Regions from separate parts of the Thalassotalea euphylliae genome, predicted to be linked through region 1. Evidence: riboswitches for the same ligand, from Rfam matches in the RefSeq annotation. Region 1 holds a riboswitch; the other holds the start of a gene.
What was found. Region 1 has a riboswitch for thiamine pyrophosphate ahead of DXX94_RS02135 (TonB-dependent receptor). Riboswitches for the same ligand answer to the same signal wherever they lie in the genome.
Positions count from the first base shown of each region.

Region 2: linked by a shared signal. The riboswitch ahead of thiC (phosphomethylpyrimidine synthase ThiC) and the one ahead of DXX94_RS02135 (TonB-dependent receptor) in region 1 are both predicted to bind thiamine pyrophosphate.

Region 1 is NZ_QUOT01000001.1:469,325-481,037, forward strand. Features, by position in the region: gene DXX94_RS02120 (phosphotransferase) at 1-384, opposite strand, end outside; gene pnuC (nicotinamide riboside transporter PnuC) at 441-1,130, opposite strand; gene DXX94_RS02130 (YkoF family thiamine/hydroxymethylpyrimidine-binding protein) at 1,173-1,436, opposite strand; gene DXX94_RS02135 (TonB-dependent receptor) at 1,580-3,667, opposite strand; TPP riboswitch at 3,794-3,956, opposite strand; gene hinT (purine nucleoside phosphoramidase) at 4,125-4,487, opposite strand; gene DXX94_RS02145 (efflux RND transporter permease subunit) at 4,560-7,670, opposite strand; gene DXX94_RS02150 (efflux RND transporter periplasmic adaptor subunit) at 7,667-9,004, opposite strand; gene DXX94_RS02155 (TolC family protein) at 8,991-10,637, opposite strand; gene DXX94_RS02160 (putative bifunctional diguanylate cyclase/phosphodiesterase) at 10,885-11,713, opposite strand, start outside.
Region 2 is NZ_QUOT01000001.1:2,760,923-2,772,635, forward strand. Features, by position in the region: gene DXX94_RS12245 (PqiB family protein) at 1-2,072, shown strand, start outside; gene thiE (thiamine phosphate synthase) at 2,086-3,771, opposite strand; gene DXX94_RS12255 (thiazole synthase) at 3,804-4,598, opposite strand; gene thiS (sulfur carrier protein ThiS) at 4,601-4,849, opposite strand; gene DXX94_RS12265 (FAD-dependent oxidoreductase) at 4,846-6,057, opposite strand; gene thiC (phosphomethylpyrimidine synthase ThiC) at 6,063-8,042, opposite strand; TPP riboswitch at 8,167-8,265, opposite strand; gene DXX94_RS12275 (M1 family metallopeptidase) at 8,435-10,168, shown strand; gene DXX94_RS12280 (c-type cytochrome) at 10,250-10,549, opposite strand; gene DXX94_RS12285 (protein adenylyltransferase SelO) at 10,672-11,713, shown strand, end outside.

The DNA.
Region 1 (11,713 bases):
TTCACAGTAAATAGTTTTTGGGACTAACGCTTTGCTAGTTAAAAGCTGCTGAATAAAAGCTTCTAACTTTGCAGTCTTTTTATCGCTAAAGTATTTAGCAATATAAAATTCTGGTTCAATAGCAGTATTGGGCGATTTTGAGCAAGTTGCAGGCTTATTTTCCTTGCACTTGTCCCTATCCTTTTCTGTAACGCTTACTTCAACCGCTGAGATTTTAAAAACTTGTTGGCTACAGCCCGAATTAATTTTAGTGATCTCAAGTGATTTATCCACAAAGCAATTTAGCCTAGAAAGCTCAGTATTAACGTTTTCAATGAATGCAGGTGAACTTTTGTTGCTCTTTTGTTCACTGTATTCAATTTGTTCGCTTTGTTTATTGTTCATTCCAATCGTTACTGGCATAAAGTACTAAAAACACTCAGACCTAACACTCAAGCTTGCTAGCTTTTACCTTGCACAATTTTGTTATCGACACCTGCAAAGCTATCATGACCTTCAGCTAACGCTTGATGGTTCCTTTTATATTTATCAAGCCATGTAAAGTAACCAACAATAGCAACAACCACATAGACAACAAATAGCATTGCCGTTGGCGTTAACCCTTTTTCGATATAGATATATATCGACACTAGGTCGATCACTATCCAGTACAGCCAGTTTTCAAGCACTTTTTGAGTCACCAAGTAAGTAGCATAAACAGCGAAAACCGTAGTTGCTGCGTCTAAGTATGGGAAAGTCGTCGGCGTATTGTTTGCCATGAAATAGCCCACAAGAATTGACGTGATCGAAAGCGCCAATAAGGCTTTAAGATGCTTAATTAGTGGCTGTTGATGAATAACAGTCGCCGTTTGCTCCTTGTTTTGGGCAAGAGCACCATCATTTGCTCGCACCTTACACCAACAATAAAAACCATAAATTGCCATGGCAAAATAATAAACTTGTAGCGCACTATCCATCCACAAATACACGTCATAAAAAATAATGGTATATAAAAGCGTGCTGATGAGTGCTGCTGGCCAACACAAAATATGCTCACGGGCAGCCAAAATTACGTAAGCCATTGCGGTAATCACCGCGATTATTTCCAGAACAGCCATTTGGCTAAAATATTGATAGGTTTCTTGCCACATTTTTACTTATGCTTATTTGCTTATTGTCGTATCAATCAGAGATTAGTTTTCATATTCGCGAAAGCGATCGTCGGCAATTATCTTGAGGATAAACACCGCACTGCCAACCGTTTGGTGTACTTTTTTCATTTCAGCCATGACAAATTTGAGTGTGTGATCATACTCACCAAACACCTGAGTACTCATGCCATTGGAAACGACTTTCACTTGCGCGTCTGCTTTCAGCGCATTAATAAATGCCCAAATTTCATCTTTGTAGGCCTGCTGTGCCAACGGATAAAGGCTTAAATCGATGGATATTTGCATTACCTTCTCCACTTTGTGTTCTTATTTGATGCGTTTTTTGATGTAACGGTTAAGCGCATCAAATTTTTACGTTTGATGCGCTGATCATTTTGCTTGTTACTTTGCTAATTACGTAGCTTACTGCTTAGTTTATGAAAAGCTTTCTAGAACTGATAGTCCAGTGTAACGCCATAAACTCTTGGCTCACCTAGCTGATAATATTGCTTAGCTTGATAGCCATCGCGTGGATCATTGCCAAAGAAGAAACCACGAGTTTTGTAATTTTCATCTGTGATATTACGCGCCCAAATTTTGACTTGCCAGTCAGTCAGCTCATAAGTTAAGGACGCATTAAGAGTCTCATAGCCGTCTGATTGCTCGTTATGACTGTCTGAGAAATAAAAATCGTCTTTGGCAATAATATTAACGTTAAATGTCACTTGATCATTAATAAACGCATTTACGCCCAATGTCGCTTGGTAATTCGGTGCATGAGCTTGATCGCGGCCAGTTAAATCAACGCCTTCCTGATTGACAAAATCGCGAAGTTCAGTGTCTAAATAGCCAAGCGCACCATAAACTTCTACACTTTCAGTTACTTGCCAGCTAGCATCAAGTTCAACCCCTTGGTTTTTCCCTTCTGCAGCGTTACCTAAATAGCTAATGAACTCTGCACTACCGTCAGGTCTAACGTCTGTGCGACTACTGTTGACCTGCATATCAGTGCGATCCATGTAAAACGCAGTCACGCGAACATAACCCGAGTTGTCGTCAAAGCTGTATTTGTAACCTAATTCGTAGTTCCATAAATACTCTGGATCAAATTCTCGAAGGTCAGCAGGCAAACTGCCATCGGTATTAACACCACCGGCTTTATAACCGCGGTTGATTGAAGCAAAAACTAATGCTTGCTCCGTTTGCTGATAAGACAAGACTAATTTACCGCCTACCATAGTATCGTCTGGGCTAAATGTTAAACCGTCAGTGTTATCGTAATCGGCACTGCGCTCTTCTACACGTAAGCCTGAGGTTAACGTCAGCTTTTCCGTTAATTGGCTATCTAGCTGAACATAAGCAGCAATCGTATCGGTATCGAAGTTTGACCCAAAATCGCCATCAGCAAAGGTGTATTCTCGCAGCAACTCTTCTGATTCTGTTTTAGCGTATAATCCAGCAACCCATGCCGTTGTACCATTAAACAATTTACTTTGGTTGTTTGAAACGGCTCTTAATTCAAACGTTGAACTCGTTTTTTCACGGAAATAATGGTCAGTTGAGCTGTATTCGAATGGATGCAAGCCAACAAAGCTCCAGTCTTCGTCATAACCGTAGTCAATATCACTGTCAGCATGAGTCACTATGGTAACAAGCTCACCAAAGTCAAAACCTGAATAATGAGATTTAGCACTTAATGCATAAGTTTCTTGGCGATCAAAACCCGGTTGGTCTGAGCGTGTTTGACGATTGTTATCGAGCGAGAAAGCATCGTAACCATTGTCAAAATCAAAGTAATACAAGCCCAAATCGAGGTGGTGGTCGTCGCTAATCGTGATGGCAAGTTTACCCCGAGCAGTAAGCTCGTCACGATCATTGGTATCATCACGGTTTAAGTGAATATTATCGATAAAACCATCACTGTGGTATTTTTCTAATGCAAAGCGATAGTTAACGCTATCGTTTGCAGGGCCAGACAAAGCAAGACCAGCACCATAGCTACCGTAATTACCCGCAGTGAGTTTAGCTGCGCCTTCAAAATCATTACTTGGTGCATTGGTGGTGATGTTGATTAAACCAGCTAATGCATTAGCGCCAAAGCGCGTGCCTTGTGGCCCACGAAAAACTTCAGTTTGGTTAACATCAAATAATGAAGCAATGCTGCCAACGCCAGTAAAGTCGATATCATCAATAATAATACCAACCGATGGGTTAATTGGCTCACGGAATTGGCTGCGTTCGCCAATGCCACGAATTTGGTAATAACGCGCTCGCTGGGTGCCAGCCGAAAAGTTTACGTTAGGCGCAATAGAGATCACTTCCTCTAAGTTTTGTGCGTTCAAATTAGCAATGTCTTGTGCCGATAACACACTTAGTGAAGCAGGAATTTTTTGTAAGTTAGTGTCGCGAAAATCCGAAGTAACGGTAATCACTTCGACTTCTTCTAGCGAAGTCGTGTTGTTATTTTCGGCATAAACAACAGAAGAAAAAATAGCACTGGTAATGGCAGCGGCAAGAATTGATTGTCTTGTTTTCATTATACTCTCGTTCGATTTCTCTAAAATCGGCGTTTTGTTATAGGAAATTGAGTAAAAACCAAAACAGACGCAGATATCGTTAGAGCGACAGCATAATGCTTAGGAGCCAAGCGGCGGAGAATGCAGATATGATGTGCTAACCATCCCTACGCCAGTATTAACCGGATCAGGTAATAAGGGTTCTGCACTTTCAACACAATGTAAACAAAACAATGTGAGAAGCCAGCAATCTCAGCAGGTATACATTACTAAAAGTAATTTCGATATACCCGCACCCCTTGGTTTTCGCGGCATATTATCAAGTATTAACGAAAAGTATACAAACTATTTCAAATAGCTTATGCGTAAATACTCATCCTTTTATTGATCTTTTTTTACAGCAGCTTTTTTACAAAGTAAAAATCAATCAACCTTTAGCCGAATGAATATTTAGTTCGATGGTGTTGGTATAAGGTAGCTACACGCTTACCATAGGCCCCATGGGTTGACCGCCTAATAAATGCATATGGATATGGTAAACCTCTTGGCCGCCATGTTTATTGCAATTCATGATCAGCCGATAGCCATCTTCAGCAATGCCTTCTTGCTCGGCGAGTTTCTTAGCTACAGTAAATAAACGACCAAGCGCCAATTCGTCATTTTCAGTGACATCATTGACCGTTGGAATTAATTTATTGGGAATGATCAGTATGTGTGATTTGGCTCTAGGTGAAATATCACGAAAAGCCGTAACTAACTCATCTTGATAAAGTAATTCGGTTGGGATCTCTTGGCGAATAATTTTAGAGAAAATGGTTTCTTGCCAGTCAGTATTGTCCATTTTATATCCTTTTTTCATCATAACATTTAAAGGTAATGATGCTAAACCAGTACCTTTAAACACAACGATGGATTAATTGGCAGTGGAGAGCTGCCCAGCGTCTTTACTAAATTTTAACGCGCTTTTTAGATCTTCCACCAGCAAATAATTAACGGGTACTAAAACTAAGGTGATCAAGGTAGCAAATATAATCCCGAATCCTAGCGATACCGCCATTGGAATTAGGAATTGAGCTTGCGTCGCTTTTTCAAATAATAGCGGCATCAAGCCAATAAAGGTGGTTAGTGACGTAAGCATTACTGGGCGAAAACGTGCTGCTCCAGCAATTAACACAGACTCCATTAGCTTTGCCCCTTCTGCTCGTTTTTTATTAACAAAATCAACGAGTACCAAGGAGTCATTCACAACCACACCAATGAGCGCCATTAATCCCAACAGACTCATAATGGTCAAGTTCATGCCCATGATCCAATGGCCAATCACTGCACCAATAGCGCCAAATGGTATAACCGACATGACAATAATTGGCTGCAGGTACGATTTAAACGGAATCGCTAATAAACAATAGATAATAAAGAACACAAAAATTAAGCCGTAAAACAGACTGCCAAACGAGTCTTTCTGCTCACGCGCTTCCCCTTCCAGTGAATAGCTTACCCCAGGGTACTTAACGACAAGTTCATCCAAGAAAGGTTTTAAATCTGCATTAAGTACCGTCATGTTAGTGCTTTCTTTTTCAACATCGGCTGTAACATTAACGGTTCGGTAGCGATCAATGCGGCTAATGGTTGACGGACTTTTACCAGCGTTAAATGTGGCAACGTGAGACAGTGGCACATTGCCACCTTGTGGTGTTGATATTTGCATTTCGGCGAGATTCGCTATCGCTGAACGCTCTGCTAGTGGAAAGCGCAGCATCACACGCACATCATCTCGGCCCCGTTGAATACGTTGAATTTGCACGCCAAAAAAGGCGTTACGTACTTGCTGAGTGACACTGCTGACCGACAAGCCCATGGCGTGACCTTGTTCCGTTAATTCGATTTGTATCTCTTCTTTACCATTGGATAAGCTATCGGCAATTTCAAACACTGTCGGATAAGTTGCCAAGCGCCCTTTAACTTCTTCAGCGACTGTTTTTAACAAACCAAGATCGGTAGCAGATAGCTGAACATCAATGGGATCACCGCCGCGCCCGATTTCTGCGCGAAAAGTTAAACTTTCAGCGCCAGGTAATGCCCCTATTAGTCCGCGCCATTCATTGACGAGTTGGCGAATAGTAACACCTGACTCATTCTTATCTGCTGGCAAAATTTCAAATCGAACGCGACCAATATTAGTATTATTACCGCCAGTAATGGCAAGCACATTGGTGATCACGCTATTGCCTTCTTCATCGCGATACTTTTCTTGCAATTCAATAGCCGCATTCGCCATTTTCTCAACATAACCATCAATGACGTCAAAGCTGGTGCCAATTGGCATAACTAAATTAGCACGTGCTGTTTCACTAGGAATACGCGGAAAAAACGTAAACTTAGTCCAGCCACTGGTAATAAAAGACAAGATCAAAATCAAGACGCCGATAAAGCCCATTAAGGTGGTTAAACGGTTGCGCACTGCAAGCGCTAATATCGGCTGATAATATTGAATAATGGCTTGCTCAAAACCATCAGCGAATTTCTGTTGTAGTGCCTGTAATTTAGACGTGTTTTCTTTTTCGTGTCGTAGCTTCAAATGACGTAAATGGGAAGGTAAAACGAATTTAGATTCAATCAGAGAAAATAGTAAAACAGGAATCACCACAATCGGAATTTGCGCGAATAAAGCACCACGGGTGCCTTCAATAAAGGCCAGCGGCAGAAATGCAGCTATTGTGGTTAAAATGCCGAAGGTCACTGGCGTTGCCACCTCTTCCGTGCCTTTAATCGCTGCCTGCAAGCCTGATTCGGCAAACTGGCTATGACGATAAATATTTTCGCCAGTGACAATGGCATCATCAACAACGATGCCCAACACTAAAATGAAGCCAAATAAGCTCATGATATTTAGCGAAATATCGAAAAACGGCATAAACACAAAGGCGCCCATAAAGCTGACGGGAATACCAATAAACACCCAAAATGCGATGCTTGGACGCAAGAACAAGGTTAATAACAGCAGCACTAAGAAGCCGCCCTGCAAGGCATTGCTAATTAGCGTGTTTAAGCGGCTTTTAACAATTTCTGAGTCATCATCCCAATAGCTTAGGGTAAAGCCAGCAGGCAAGATATCTTGCTGTTGTTCGATGTAACCTTTGACCGCATCAGCGACTTCAATCGCGTTTTGCTGACCAATACGGTAAACCTCAATTAACGCCGCTTGCTGGCCGTTAAAGCGCGCTCGCATTGGCGTTTCTTCAAAGCCATCATTCACGTTGGCGATATCACCCAGCTTAACAATCGTGCCATCAGGATTTGTTTTCACGACAATACTTTCAAATTCATCTTGGCGATAAGCTTGGCCTTTGCTGCGCACCAGTACATCACCACCTTCGGTTTTAATGTTACCGGCAGATAAATCAACAGAGCTATTACTGATAGCACTCGCCACAGCATTAAGTGATAAGTTAAACTCGCGTAGCTTGTCTTGTGATAAATGAATGCCAATTTCATAGTTTCGCACAGCATCAAGTGAAAGCTGGGTTACTTCAGGCAGCCTAAGTAGATCATCACGTACTTTTTCCGCAAACTCTCTAAGCTCTTTTTCGCTATAGTTTGAGGCTATGGTGACGGCAATAACTTCACGCTGACGTTGACGAAGCGCAATTACCGGCTTTTCCGCGTCAGCCGGAAAGGTATTTACTGCATCGACTCGACTTTTAATATCTGCCAATAATTCACGGGCATCATAGCCAGATTCTGCTTCGATATTAATTGTTGCCGCGCCTTCAACCGAGCTACTGGTGATCTTTTTGATCCCTTCAAGATCTTGCACTGCCTCTTCCACTTTAATCGCCACACCCAGCTCAACATCTTCTGGTGAAGCGCCGCGTAAGCTGATATTGACGGAGACAACATCAGAATCGAATGAGGGAAAGACTTCGAGCGGAATACGCAGATTCATTGACATCAAGCCCACCATTAAAATGGTGATCATCAATAAATTTGCTGCAACATGATTACGGGCGAACCAAGCGATCATAATGCTGGCTCCTTATTCGTCCGCGCGTTTTGCGACACTTGCGCTTTATCAGCATTAAGGTTTTTAACTTGTCGCTGTTTTTGCTGACGAGTTGCTTGACTAGAGGCACTAGCGACTTTGTTATTGATTAGGTTAAGACCATCTTTAGCCACTACAGCAACAGGTGTTCCTGAATTTACCTGTCCTAAAGGCGTTAGTACTAATAAGTCGCCTTCCGTAAGCCCTTGTTCCCCTTCCGTAAGCTCCTGTTCCAGCAGTGCAAATTCATTATTTTGCCATGCAATATTGATTGCCTGCCTTTTTAACAAACCGTCTTTAACCACAAACACATAGCTGCCCTGGTAAATGGCTTTATTTGGGATCTTAATGACCTCGCTCAGCGATTTACCTTCGATATCAGCTCGTACATATTGGCCAATTTTAAGCGGCAAGCCATTGGTAGACGCCACACCGTAAGGGTCATCAATTTGCGCAACAACAAAGAGTTGCTGGGAATTTTGATCAAACGCGCCCTCAGTTCTAATCACTCGTCCTTGCCACTGCTGTTCATTCACGAGTTCTGAATATATTGTGACACTCGGTAGTTGAACTTTTACTTCGGTTTCAAAGCGAGTGCGCTCTGGCAGGTTCATATAGGGCAGATCATTGTTTTTAATTGGCAATCGGACTTCTACATAGTCAACTGCGAATATTTCGGCAAGCTGAGTGTTCGCTGACACAACTTGCCCGAGATCTGCAGCTTTATTGAGAATTCGTCCCGTATACGGTGCTTTAATCTCAGTGCGTTCTAATGACAATTGTGCCTTTGCTAGTTGCGCCTCTGCCGAATACACAGCAGCTTCGGCTGCAAGTAACTGTGGTTTTCGTAACACTAGCTCAGAGGCTTGCTCACTGTTTCCTAACCGCTGCCAATCCTGCTTCGCTTGCTCTGCACGTGCTAATTCCTCTGTTAAGGCTTGCTTAGCACTATATAAATTAGCTTTGGCGATATTAATATCTGCAAGGTAATCTCTGTCGTCTAACTTAACCAGCACTTCACCTTGTTCAAAAAAACCACCTTCACGAAAATTGTCACTAATTGCGGTGATCTCACCAGCAACTTGCGGCATTAATATGCTTTGTGTTCTCGGTTGTACCGTGCCATAACTGCTAATTTTTAGCGTTAGTTTTTCATTGTTAATGGTTTGCACGGCAACGTTAAGTTGTGGCGCAGCACTCGGTTTACCGCGTTTGGCTTGCGGCGGATTACTTGCCACAAAATTAGCCGCAATAATAAAGGTTGCCAATACAAGGATTGGCACACCAAATCGGGTTATTTTTTTATTGAACGTCATGATGTTTTTCTACACGGTTAGAGTCTGAAGTCACCTGCTGAGTTTCTGCTAGCGTGCTCGATGCGAATGCTATCGCGCCGTCATTATTTTTAGATAAGTTACCGTCAGCAAGCATAGCGCCTATGTTTTTACCGCCAATACTGGTTAGCATAGCAATGCGGTTTTGAATAATTTGATGGGTGATTTCTACCAAGTTGGTTTGTGCGTCAAATGCTCTGCGCTGAGCTTCAAGCACAGTTGTGTAATTCACCAAGCCTTTTAAATACTGATCAAAAGACAAGTCTTCCGCTGCAATGGCATTATCCTTCGCTTGCTGAATATGGCTAAGTTGCTTGGTTAATGCTGAGTGCTTGCTAATTTGGTTTTCGATATCAGCAAACTTGCCGTACACCTGATCTAAATAGGCTTGCTCTTGCGCTTTAACTTGCAAACGCGCTTGTTGCTCAAGCGATTTCAGTCGACCCGCATTAAACAAAGGTGCTGTGATTGCACCACTGATGGACCAAGCGAGCGGGTTTCCTGAAAGTAGATTTCCCAGCTCGTCACTACTATCTCCGCCTGATGCCGTCAATCTAATTGATGGAAAACGCTGCTTATGGGCAACGGCAACACCCGCATCAGCTGCGAGCAAAGACAACCAGCTTGATTGCAACTCAAAGTTATTGGTTAACACGCTAGCAGGTAATTCACTCAACGATTGTTTGGCAAATGTTGGCAATTCGAAGCGTGTATTTTTAACCAAATGTCCTTTGGGGTAACTAGCAACTAATAATTCCAGTTCTCGTTGACGCTCCAATACCACTTGCTGCTGAGCATCAACGCGCGCTTGTTCACTGTTAACTTCATTTTGTGCAAGGTAAACATCAAGCGCATCAGTTAAACCAAGTTTATAAGAAGCATTAATAATATCGAGGTTATTTAATAAGTTAGCAGCACGGCCTTGGTACAAGTTAACCAGCGTTTGGGCTTGTGCCAAGGCATACCATGAAGATACGATTTGCGAGATAAGATCATTTTTTCTTTGGTTAAAATCGAGTTTTGCCGCTGAATATTCAAGCTGCGTTTGCCGCTGCTCCGCTGACAATTTGCCCCATATGTCTAGCTCGTAACTTAGCTGTAAACTTAGGTCGGCGCTATTGGAAAAACTTGCTTGTTCAGCACTAACCGATTTTCGTCGGCTTTGATTGATGGCAAGTGATAGTTCGGGAAAATCGTTCGCATCTGCAATATTTAACTGTTCTTTCGTAACTAACAAATTTTGGTAGCTAGCCTTTAGCTGATAGTTGTTAGCTAAGCCAGCGCGAATAAGTTTATTGAGTAATTCACTATTGACAATTGACTGCCATTCACCCGCTACACCTTGATTCGAGGTTAGCTCCCCGCCATCCAATTGTCTGTCTGATGCTGGTTCCGCTACTCTATGTATATCTGTTTGTGGTTGAGCGGCTTGTGTTTGCCACTGCTCTGGTAATGGCAGTTTTTTTGCCAATTCTGATATCGCTGACTGAGAAGCACAACCTGTTGCCAGTAATATCAGCCCAGTGCACACAATTCTATTGGATACTTTGGTGATTGCGCGTGCCGTCGGTCGATATGTCGGAATTGAGCAAGGTTTAGAACTCGATTTCTTCACACATTATTCCTAATTTTGTAGTACTCGCCAAAATGATGGTCGATTAACGACTGTCATAGTAATTGTGAGCTGTAGAGAACAAAATTAGATTTACGATACTTTACAATCGTAAGTTTATGAAAGTTGAAACTTTGAGGAGCTAGCCAAACAACTTGCCTAGGTATCAATACGCAACTGATACCATTAAAAACATTTGACCAGTAAAGAGCATTGACGAAATAAGGTTTAGAAAATCAAAAGTTATAAATTAACTAAATGCTGAACTCACAACGCGTGATTTTTGTGGTGGCCAGACACCAGTACCTGTCATAGAAAGGTGACTAACACTTTGTTTTAACACTTTGTCACCAACATGTGCTGAAGTTTGCGGGCGGCTAATTAAATATCCTTGAATATAAACAATACCTAAAGATTTGAGCAGTTCTAATTGTTCGATATCCTCAATACCTTCGGCAACGACTTTTAAATCTAGTTGCTTAGAGAGATCGGCTATTGATTGGATAATTTTATTGTACTTGGTATTTTTTGTTGCTTGGCTAACAAATAATTTATCGATTTTTAGCACATCGACTGGCAAATTAGCCAATAACGATAACGAACTAAAGCCTGTGCCAAAATCATCTATAGCAATAATAATCCCCTCGTTGCGCAACTTGTTAAGCTCATCAACAGTATTATCAGACAAATCGATAAATGAGGATTCGGTAATTTCAAGCATCAACGAACTTGGTGGCAGGCCAATTTTATTCAAACTTGCCATTACCCATTGGTACAAAGAACGATGTTTAAGCTGCACACCCGATAAATTTACCGAAATGCGAGTTTTAGACATACCCGCATTATACCAAGCGGCCATTTGTCGGCAGGCTTCATCTAATATCCAATCGCCCAGTTTTAAGATTAAGTTAGAGTCTTCTGCAATTGGTATAAATTCGCTTGGTGCAATGCTACCTTCAGCTGGGTGGTGCCAACGAACCAATGCCTCAAAATAACTAATGGCACTGCCATCTACATTAATTATCGGTTGAAATGAAAGTGTAAAACTATTGGTATCAAGTGCGACACGCATTTCTTCC
Region 2 (11,713 bases), 2.3 Mb from region 1:
CACAAACGCGTGAAATCACCGCGCTTGCCAAGGTTAACCCGCGCATTGCTGCTTACCTAAATTCCAGTACGCAGTTTTACCTAATGGCACCTGAACTGGATTTAGGCGGGGTTACTAATCTACACAACGTTATTGCCGGTGCTCAAATTGGCATGCGCCCATCATTAGACGGTGATGTTACCGATACTTTCAGAGTTTACAGTCAAAAACCTGCTTATCGATACACAGAGCCCGGCTTGCACTTAGTGTTAACCACCAGTGATGTTAATTCACTAAAAGTGGGCACCAGTGTTTTTTACAAACAGCAAGTGGTTGGTAATATTCAGGCAATTGAAAACACCGGACCAAGCGCTTTCAATGTGCATATTCATATCCAGCCGGAATACCAAAGCTATGTGAGCTCAGATAGCCGCTTCTGGAACGCAAGCGGATTAAGAATAGCCGGCAATATTCAGCAATTAGACATTCAAAGTCAGTCAATGCAAGCCATCCTTGCTGGCGGTATTGCCTTCGACAAGGGCATCGATGATGCTCAGCAACCACCGAATAACGGTGATAGCTTTGTTTTGCATGAAAACATTGATATTGCCAAGCAACGTGTTGCCATTGAACTGGCACTAGCCAGCGCGAAAGATGTGCGCAAAGGCACACGAATTATGTATCGCGGTGAGCAAATTGGCGCGGTGCATACCATTCGTTATGTTGATGACAGCGCCCGTTTAAACGTGGGTATTCTGCCTGAATTTCGTTGGTTATTAAAAGACGGTACTCAGTTTTGGCTAGTTAAAACTAAGCTGTCGCTCTCTGGCCTAACCGACACTGAAGCCCTGTTTGGTGGCAACTATTTCAATGTGGATGCGGGCAATACGAGTGATACAAACACTGAGCGCCGACAGTTTATTGCACTAGATAAAGCACCTGCTAAACACGCTTCTGCAGAAGGCTTACAGCTTACCGTTATTAGCGAAAACGGCAGTGAAGTTAGCCCAGGGAGCCCCATTAGTTATCGCGGTATTGTGGTTGGTCAGGTCGACAATATTGAGCTTGCCAGTGACGGTGAAAAAGTTGCAATTAATATCTCTATCGATGAGCAGTATCGCCATTTAGTGCACGACTATACGCGTTTTTATCATGCCAGTGGCTTTACCATTACGGGTAACTTAACCGATTTTTTGGTTAAAACGGAGTCGGCAGATACAGTGCTAACTGGCGGTCTTAGCTTTTACAATCCAGACGGTGTGGTTAATCCGCAGCCTGCGCAAGAAACGGCGCAATATACCTTGTTTAATGATTTACGCCATGCGGAAAATGCGGGTGTCGCTATTCGTATTGCGTTTAATCAAGTTGCGGGACTTAAGGCTAACTTACCTATCCAATATCAGGGGCAAGAAATTGGCATGGTTGAGCGCGTTGTTTTTAATGAAAACGCACATGGCGCAACTGCGTTTGCGTATTTAAATCATTCAGGTCGCAAGTTTGCAGCGGCTGGTACTAAGTTCTGGTTTGCTGAGCCGGAAGTGGGCTTAGTGGGCTCTAAAAATGTGGGAGCTTTGATCACTGGTGGCTTTATTAATACCTTACCTGCTGCCCACGTTAACGGTAAAGCAGCGCAGCAAACCGAATTTATCGCGGAAGATTATGCACCAGCGGTTACACAATTGCCGTTTGGCTTAAATTTGCAGTTAACCACTGGGCAACTTGGCTCAGTTCGGGTTGGTAATCCTGTTCTTTATCGTCAAGTGAAAGTAGGTGAAGTAATTGGTGTTGATTTAGCACCAACCGCTGATCAAGTGCATATTTTTATTAATATTGAGCAGCGTTTTGCCAAATTAGTATCGCCTGCCAGTCAGTTCTGGAATACCAGCGGCTTTAGCATGGATGCTGGATTATTCTCAGGCGTTTCTGTTGATGCTGAATCAATCGAAACCATTATTGCCGGTGGTATCGCATTTGCGACACCAGACTCCGCCACAGGGGAATCATTCGTTAGCCAAGGATACAGTTTCACCTTAAAGCAAAACCCTGAGGCCAAATGGCGCAGTTGGGCACCGAAAATTCAGCTAGCCAACTAATTCTATAAAGCGACTACTGACAAATGGCTTTTAGCGCTCGAACAGCTTTGCGGTAATCATCTGCGCGGGTAATCGCGGTGACCACGGCGACGCTATCAACCCCAGTGTTGGCAACGACTTTCGCCCGCTCAAGGTTAATGCCGCCAATCGCAACAATGGGAATGTCTTGTTGGAGAGTCAATAAATGGCGCAAATTTTCGATGCCCTGTATTTGACCAGTCATATCTTTGGTCACTGTTGGAAAAATCGCCCCAATGGCTAAATAGCTAGGTTTTAGTTGCCGAGCTAATAAAAGCTCATAACAACCATGGGTGCTGATCCCAAGCCGTAATCCTGCATTAGCAATAGCCTTTAAGTCGGCATCGGCGAGATCTTCTTGTCCTAAGTGCACTCCATAGGCACCGTGTTTTATCGCCAGTTGCCAGTAATCATTGATAAATAACCGAGTAATTGTGTTACTCGTTAGTTTTACTGCTTGGGCAATTTGCCTGTCGATTTCATCAAACGGTAAGTCTTTCAGCCTGAGTTGGATAATATTGAGCTCAAGCGGTAGCAGTTTCTTTAGCCAATCGAGTGAGTCAATTACGGGATAAAGACCTAGCTTTTCTTCCTTTTCTTTGCAGGACTTATTGCTGGAATCTGTGCATAAACCATTGTCTATGCCATTACCTAAACCGAGCGAAGGAAAGCCAGACTTGGGTAAATTTATATAACTGTTAACTACGTCAGGAAAATATCTATCATCCGTGGGAAATCCGCCAATAGCAAAAGCGCCGTAGTAGCGATTTTTTCCTACATTCTGACTTAGCCCCTGATTAATAAATGCTTTTGTTAAGGTGAGTGCGTCACGTAATAAATAACCTTGCGCTAATAATAAGGTGAGTGCCGATGCAAAAGCACAACCTGAGCCATGGCTGTAACTCGTATTGATTCTTTCGCTGGAAACTTTTAATGTGTTTAGCTGAGTTTTGCTAGCTGGGTCACAATTCTCAACTAGTGAATAAGCACTGTCTAAACAAGTGCCAATATCGTTGCTGTGCCCACCTTTTACCACAACCGTTGTAACCCCTTGGTAGAGCAATTGTAAAGCAGCTTGCTCGGTTGTTTTCTCAAGCTTATTACCCGAACTTTTCTCTGTATCTTTCTGTGTTTCTGTCTTTAGGCAAGTAAGCGCTTCAAGTTCAGGTAAATTAGGCGTGATGACATCAAGGTATGGCAATAATGTTTGGATCGCTACGGGATCGATTTGGCTAAACTTACCGCCAACACTGGCATTAGCGACGGGATCATAGACAGTGATCAGTGCAGGATCTTGTTGTTTGAGCCGCGCCAATAGCTCGATCAGCCAATTGACTTGATGATCGTTTGCCAACAAACCAATCTTAATAGCAGTGGGTGGCTTATCCTTGATAAGTAGTTTGGCCTGCTCATCAAGTATTTCTGTAGCGACAGGGTTTACCGCAATTAAGCACTCTGAATTTTGACTGGTATTGGCGGTGATCAGTGTACAAATTTCGACATTGTCTTGGCTGAGGTTAAGAGAAAGACTAAGTGAAAGGCTATGCATGGTTTTGATATCGGCTGCAATTCCCGCTCCGCCAGAGCAATCACTGCCGGAAATTGTCCAAATAATTGGTTTGGGCTTTTGTGTATCAATTGCTTTATCTGATGCTGGGTGGTGTGAACGCGGTGTGCTCATAAAAAACTCTTACTACTCTCTCGACTTGCTGATTAAGTTTGATGCCAAAATGGGGTATCGAGTGTTGGGGTGCTTGGCTGTGCAGTCTGGCGCTCAGGCATAATGCCAGCCTGTTGCGCCAGTTCTCCTGCCTGCATGGCATAGGAAAATGCTTTAGCCATAGCAACAGGATCACTCGCTAGCGCAACCGCACTGTTAAGCAGCACGCCGTCATAACCTAACTCTAGCGCTTGCACCGCATCTGAAGGCTTTCCAATGCCGGCATCAACAATTAAAGTTGCTTGGGGTAAACGGCTGCGAATCGTGGCGAGATTATAGGGGTTCATCAAACCTTTCCCTGTGCCTATTGGCGATGCCCACGGCATGATCACTTCACAACCTAAATCATAAAGGCGCTGGCATAAGACTAAGTCATCTGTGCAATACGGCAATATTTGAAAGCCATCGTCAATTAAGGCTTTGGTTGCTTTGAGTAACTCAATGGGATCGGGTTGCAAGTTGTAGTCGTCACCAATCACTTCTAGTTTAAGCCAGTTGGTTTGGAATAACTCACGTGACATGTGCGCTAAGGTGACGGCTTCATTGGCCGTTTTGCAGCCTGCGGTATTGGGCAATAGCTTAATTTGATGCTCATCGGCGAGTTGTTGTAAATACTGCCAGATCATTTGCCCGCCCTGCTCTGCTGGTGCTTGGCGTTTAAGTGACAAGGTCATCACTTGTGCGCCGCTGGCAATGACCGCTTGCTGCATAATGGCTGGGCTTGGATAAAGTGCCGTACCAATCAGTAGTCGGCTATCAATCTCAGTGCCGTAGACGGAAAGTGACATGCTTAACCTCCTTGGATCGGCGAAAATAGCTCAACACTTGCGCCGTTGCTGAGCGATGTTGCTTTGTAATCACTCTTGGCAACAAAGGTTTGATCGACGGCTACCGCAAATAACTTAGGCTCTGGGTGCACTGAAAAATATTGGTCAAGCAGCTGGCTCACTGTAATGTCTGTTTCTTTGTGTTCAGTCTCTTGGAGTTCAGCTTGATCAAGGGTGAAAGTTTCACCATTAACTATATAGGTATTGGTCATTGTTTTGCTCTGGGATTGTTTTTACCGTCAACGTATAGCCATTCAAAAAACGCTGGCGGCGCTGAGTTAGAGGGCTTGCTGGTGCTCGATGCATTAAGTTGCTGAGCAACCAAGTGTAACCCCGCTGCTAGCATCACTGGCGCGAGTAAATAACCGTGGCGATATAGACCGTTGAGCTGTATTAGCCCTGCTTGGCTTATTGCTTGTGGCCGGTTGTCGGCAAACGCTGGGCGGCTGTTGCTGAGCTGCTCAATAATCTGCGCCTCGGCAAAGCCTGGGTGTAGGCTATACAAGGCAGAAAGCAGTTCAAGTGCCGATTGCACTGTAACTTTACCCGTTGCCCCACTTTCTATTTCTGTCGCACCAATTACGTATTCATGGTTGGCTTTCGGCGCGATATAAAGTTTGTATCTTGGGTGCATTAAACGCACTGGCAGTGAAAATTCGACGTCCGGCGCATGCACCCTGATGACCTCTCCGCGCACTGGCCTTAACATCGGCAGTGCTCCCTGATCTTCAATATTGGCATCGGTATTCGCACCGATATTGGTACCAGCTTGGGTATAAATGGCACTTGCGCCGATGCCACGACAATCAATGACCAAGTCAAATTGCTCAATACCTGAGTTGGTGTGAACTTGGAACGGAGATACGGCTAGCACTTGCGTTTGTGCATGCCAATTGATTACTGCATTTTCTTGCAGTGCACTCGCCAATGCGTTGAGTAGTTGATGATTATCAATACAGCCTTCCCCTTGCAGGTATGCACCGTTTTCAAAGCGCTCTGCTAATGCGGGTGCTTGCTGGGCAAGTTCGCTTTTGCTCAGTAATTGAAGTTGAGCTTGCGGATAGTGATGGCTGATATGGCGTGTAAAGCGTTCATAGTCACCTTGGTCCACGCTGTGGCTAACGCAAATAGAACCGTTTGCTTGAAAGTCAACTGGACTGGCAAGTTCGCCGAGTAGTTTGGGCCACATGGTTAGTGCTGCCTCGCCCATGGCGACAATCTCAGGTTCACAGCTTAACGACTCGCCATAAGGCGTCAGCAAACCCGCTGCCGTGTAGGCAGCACTTTGCCGACCATCAATAGCGTCTTTGTCGTATAGGCTGATCTGATGTCTGTTATTGTGCGTGTTACTCGCTAGGCTCAGCTGCCAGGCCATTAAACGACCTAGCAGCCCCGCACCAACAATTGCGATATTGGCCACGGTATTTACCTTGCTTGATGATAAATTTCAGAGCCAGTTGCTTTAAATTCAGCCGACTTCTCCGCCATACCTTGGGCAAGCGTTTTATCAATGGCATCACGGCTAACGCTGACGGTTTCGTCTGCGAGCTTGATTTCAATGCGTTGCTCGGCCTCTAGTTTTGCCGCATAGTCGCGAACATCTTGGGTGATTTTCATCGAGCAGAATTTTGGCCCACACATTGAGCAAAAATGGGCGATTTTGCCTGACTCTTGCGGCAAGGTTTCGTCGTGGTATTCACGGGCGCGCTCAGGATCTAAACCAAGATTAAATTGGTCGTGCCAGCGAAATTCGAAGCGCGCTTTTGACAATGCATTATCGCGAATTTGTGCACACGGGTGCCCTTTTGCTAAATCGCCTGCATGCGCGGCAATTTTGTAGGTGATTAAGCCTTCTTTCACATCTTCCTTGTTAGGCAAGCCCAAGTGCTCTTTTGGCGTCACGTAGCACAGCATGGCACAGCCGTACCAGCCAATATTTGCGGCACCAATCCCCGAGGTGATGTGGTCATAACCGGGCGCGATATCTGTCGTCAGTGGCCCTAAGGTATAAAATGGCGCTTCGTGACAATGTTCCAGTTGCTCGTCCATATTCGCCTTAATCATATGCAGTGGCACATGACCAGGACCTTCAATCATCACTTGGACATCGTGTTGCCAAGCGATTTTGGTCAGCTCACCTAAGGTATGAAGCTCAGAGAATTGTGCTTCGTCGTTGGCATCGGCAATAGACCCCGGACGCAGGCCGTCACCTAATGAAAAGGCAACATCGTACTGCTTACAAATTTCGCAAATATCTTCAAAGTGGGTGTAAAGGAAGTTTTCTTGATGATGCGCTAAACACCACTTTGCCATAATAGAACCACCGCGCGAGACGATACCTGTCACGCGTTTTGCTGTCATCGGCACATAGCGCAACAGCACACCGGCGTGAATAGTAAAGTAGTCCACGCCCTGCTCTGCTTGTTCAATTAAGGTGTCGCGAAACACTTCCCATGTTAAGTCTTCGGCAATGCCGTTTACTTTTTCGAGTGCTTGATAAATCGGTACTGTACCAATTGGCACTGGCGAGTTACGCACAATCCACTCGCGCGTTTCGTGAATATAGCGGCCAGTGGATAAATCCATCACAGTATCTGCGCCCCACTTGGTTGACCACACCAGCTTTTCCACTTCTTCTTCAATGGACGAGGTAACCGCCGAGTTGCCAATATTGGCGTTCACCTTGATCAAAAAATTACGGCCAATAATCATTGGCTCAGACTCAGGGTGATTGATATTAGCGGGAATTATGGCACGTCCTGCGGCCACTTCTTGGCGTACAAACTCAGGGGTAATCTGCTCGGGAATGTTAGCGTGACCAGCTTCGGTAAACTTGGCTCCAAAGCCCTGCCCGTCGTGGCGTTGGCTGAGGATTTCGTCTTTCATTTCTGCCCGTTTGGTATTCTCGCGAATGGCAATATATTCCATTTCCGGCGTGATAATACCTTGGCGCGCATAATGTAACTGGGTGACGTTTTTTCCTGCTTTGGCTCTACGCACTTTTGGCAGGTTCTCAAAGCGAATATGGTCTAACCCTTCATCAGCCAAACGCTGCTGACTATAACCTGATGTCGCGCCCGTAAGCTCTTCGGTATCTGCGCGCTCGGCTACCCATGCACTGCGCAGCTTAGGTAATCCTTCATGAACGTTAACGCTAACGTTTGGATCGGTGTAAACGCCAGAGCTGTCGTACACACGAATCGGCTCGTTAGGTTCAAAAATGGGGTTTTCTTCGGTGCCGCCGACAAAAGTATCGCCAACGTCTATCTCTCGCATGGCTACTTGGATATTGTGTAGCTTGCCCGGTACATAAATCTTGCTGGAATTCGGGTAACTTTGTCCCGACACATTGTTGATAAAGGCTTCCGCCTGCTGACGACGCTCACGTCGCGATAATGAACTCATAGCTCTCACCTAGATAATAATTAATTATATTCGGCGGAGTTGACTAGGTATGACGAGAACAACATAAACCCAATATTATCACGAACAGTAGCCTAAAATTGTCTACAGCTAATTAATATGTTGAGTTTGTGTTGCGCTTGTTCCCTTCGCAGCAATTACGCTGATCAGGTTCTACGGATCCCGCTTTCGCGATCTCAGCCCTATGGCACTCCGACAAGTTCGCTGAGCAAATGACTCGCTTGCTCAGATACTTTTTAGTCTTACAAGAATTTTTACTTTACGCAAGCGCCAGATTCATAAGTTTGGTGACAAACCCACTTTGTCTATGGCTTGCCTTCAACTTGCTAGCAACGCACAATATTGCTCATATTCTCAGAGCGAAGAGTTAAAAAATGATGCCCAACAAATGGTTATCAGCAGCAGTTAGTGCCTTGCTCGTGCTGACCAGTCATCAAGTTAGTGCCCAGCAACCTAGCGAAGCTAAAGGCGAAATTAAGAGCGAAACTAAAAACGACATTAATAAAGCTAAGCTAAATACGCCTGACATTAGCGAACAAAGACAACAGCATTTGCGCGGTGCAATTACCGCTGAACGCGCTTGGTGGGATGTAAAGCATTATCAGCTATCGATGACTGTCGATATTGGTGACCGATCTTTTTCTGGCGAAAACATCATAACTTATCAAGTAATTGATAATGCTAAAGAATTACAAATTGAGCTACAAGCACCCATGAAGCTTGAAGCTGCTGTGCAAGCAGGGCAATCCTTGGCGATTCGTCAAGAAGGCTACAGTTACTTTATTTCGCCAAACGAGCTACAGCAAATAGGTCAGGAATATCAGTTAACCTTAACCTTTTCGGGTCAGCCTCATGAGGCGAAAAATGCCCCTTGGGATGGCGGTATTACTTGGTCGGAAGATGAAGGTGGCATGCCTTTTATTGCCTCGTCAAACCAAGGGATCGGTGCCAGTATTTGGTGGCCTAATAAAGATCACGGCTACGACGAACCCGATCGCGGAATTGATATGTTGATTGAAGTGCCAAGACCTTTGTTCAACGTCTCTAATGGCCGTTTAATTAACATTGAAGATCAAGGTGATAGCCGAGTTTTCCACTGGCGCGTGATCAACCCAATTAACAATTACGGTGTGAATATCAATATTGCTGATTACGTCAATTTTGCCGAGCAGTATCAAGGTGAAAATGGCGTGTTAGATATGGACTATTACGTGCTACGTGCCAACGAAGAAAAAGCGCGCGTACACTTTGGTGATGCCAGGCGAACTATCGAAGCGCTAGAGCATTGGTTTGGCCCATATCCGTTTTATCAAGACAGTTACAAGCTGGTTGAAGCTCCGTATTTGGGTATGGAGCATCAAAGCTCAGTCACGTATGGCAACAAATATCAACAAGGCTACAAAGGACGTGATCTCAGCGAGACAGGTTGGGGCTTAAAGTGGGATTTCTTGATTATTCACGAAACCGCACACGAATGGTTTGCTAACAGTATTACGGCTAAGGATGTTGCTGATTTATGGATACAAGAGAGCTTTACCACCTACGCTGAAGGTTTGTTTGTTGAGTATCACTACGGCAAAGCGGCAGGGGCAGAGTACTTGCGAGGGCAACGCCAGAATATTCGCAACGATAAGCCGATGATAGGGACTTATCACCAACACGAAGTGGGTTCGTACGATATTTACCCCAAAGGTGCGAATATGCTGCATACGCTTCGTCAGCTCATTGATGACGACAGCAAATGGCGTGAGATTCTACGTGGTTTAAACAAGGTTTTTTATCATCAAACCGTTACTACCCAGCAAGTGGAAGACTATATCGCTACACAATCTGGGCTCGTGCTTAATAAGTTTTTTGATCAGTACCTGCGCGACAGCCGTATTCCTGTGCTGGAATATCGACTAATGGACGGCGAATTTAAAGCTCGTTGGCGTCATGTAGTGGATGGTTTTGCGATGGCAATTCCGGCGAAGTTTACTGGTGGTGTGGCATCTGATCAGCAAAATTTTGCGCTGACAACAGATTGGCAAACCTTCGAACTATCGCAGGGTGCGACAGGTATTCAGTGGGACAAAAACTACTATATCGCGCAGCTTTTGATTGAGTAAACGATCGATAAGAAATTTGTCAGGCGTTAGAAAAACAAAAAGCGCTCAAATGAGCGCTTTTGCCAAGCCCACAGTAATAAATTACTTAAGGCTAGCGTAGTACGCAGCTAAGTTAGCTACGTCTGCATCAGTTAGGCCCATCGCCATAGGAGCCATTACTGGATCTTTACGTGCGCCAGATTTGAAATCTTTTAATTGCTTCGCAATGTAAGCTTCTTTTTGGCCAGCAAGGTTAGGGTACATTGGAATAGCAGAAATACCTTCTGCGCCGTGACAAGCTGCACACATTGCTGATTTTGCTTTACCCGCTGCAACGTCGCCCGCGAATGCTGGAGCTACCATCATTGCTGCAGTTGCAATAGCAAGAGTCATTTTTTTCATAATGTCTGTCTCTCTTAATGATTAGATTTTTCTGAGCCTTAGTCGATTATATGGAAAAAGACCTAAGTTGTCCTAGATTTTTTAGTATTATGTAAACACTTACTATGACTGAAGTAATTACGATGTCCGAGCCAATTGCGTTTAATTTCGACAATCGACTTGTAAAGCATTTACCTTTTATTTATCGACCTGTATCGCCGACTCCTTTAGTGAATTCGCATTTGGTGGCGACCAGTGACGCTATGCTAGCAGAGCTTGGCATTGCAAAAGATGATTTACATCAAACTAATTTTGTTGATGTTTTTGCTGGCAAGGTAATACCTAAAGGTGGCTATTTTCATGCGCAAGTTTACAGCGGTCACCAATTTGGCCAATACGTGCCGCAATTAGGTGACGGGCGAGCCATTAGCTTCGGCGAAATTATTGCGAAGTCTGGCCAGCGGTTAGATGTTCAGCTCAAAGGAGCAGGGGAAACGCCATTTTCTCGTATGGGCGATGGCAGGGCAGTACTGCGCTCTTGTATTCGCGAATTCCTCGCTAGTGAGGCGATGGCGGCGCTTGATATTCCCACCACACGAGCGCTATGCATTATTGGTAGTGAACACGATGTTTATCGCGAGAGCGTCGAAAAGGGCGCGATCATGACGCGAACGTCGCCGAGTTATATTCGTTTTGGTCACTTTGAATATTGGTTTCATCAAGGGAAAAAAGATGAACTCAATCAGCTCGCAGATTTCTGTTTAGCTGAATACTTTCCTGAGTGTTTAACGCAGGAAAACCCACACAAAGCCATGCTGGCGGCGATTGTACAATCAACTGCGATGTTAATTGCTAAATGGCAAGTACATGGTTTTGCGCATGGGGTAATGAATACCGACAATATGTCGATTCTTGGCCTGACCATAGATTACGGCCCGTTTGGCTTTCTTGATGACTATCAACCTAGTTTTATTTGCAATCATTCTGATCATACGGGGCGTTATGCCTTTGATCAGCAGCCGAGTATTGGCCTGTGGAATTTAAATGCGCTGGCTATTACTTTCTCTGACTGGTTATCAACCGAAGAAATTCGCGCAGCGCTGAGCCAGTATGAGCCAATATTCGTGCAACACTATATTTCGTTAATGCAGCGAAAGCTTGGGCTGGCAACATGGCAAGATGAAG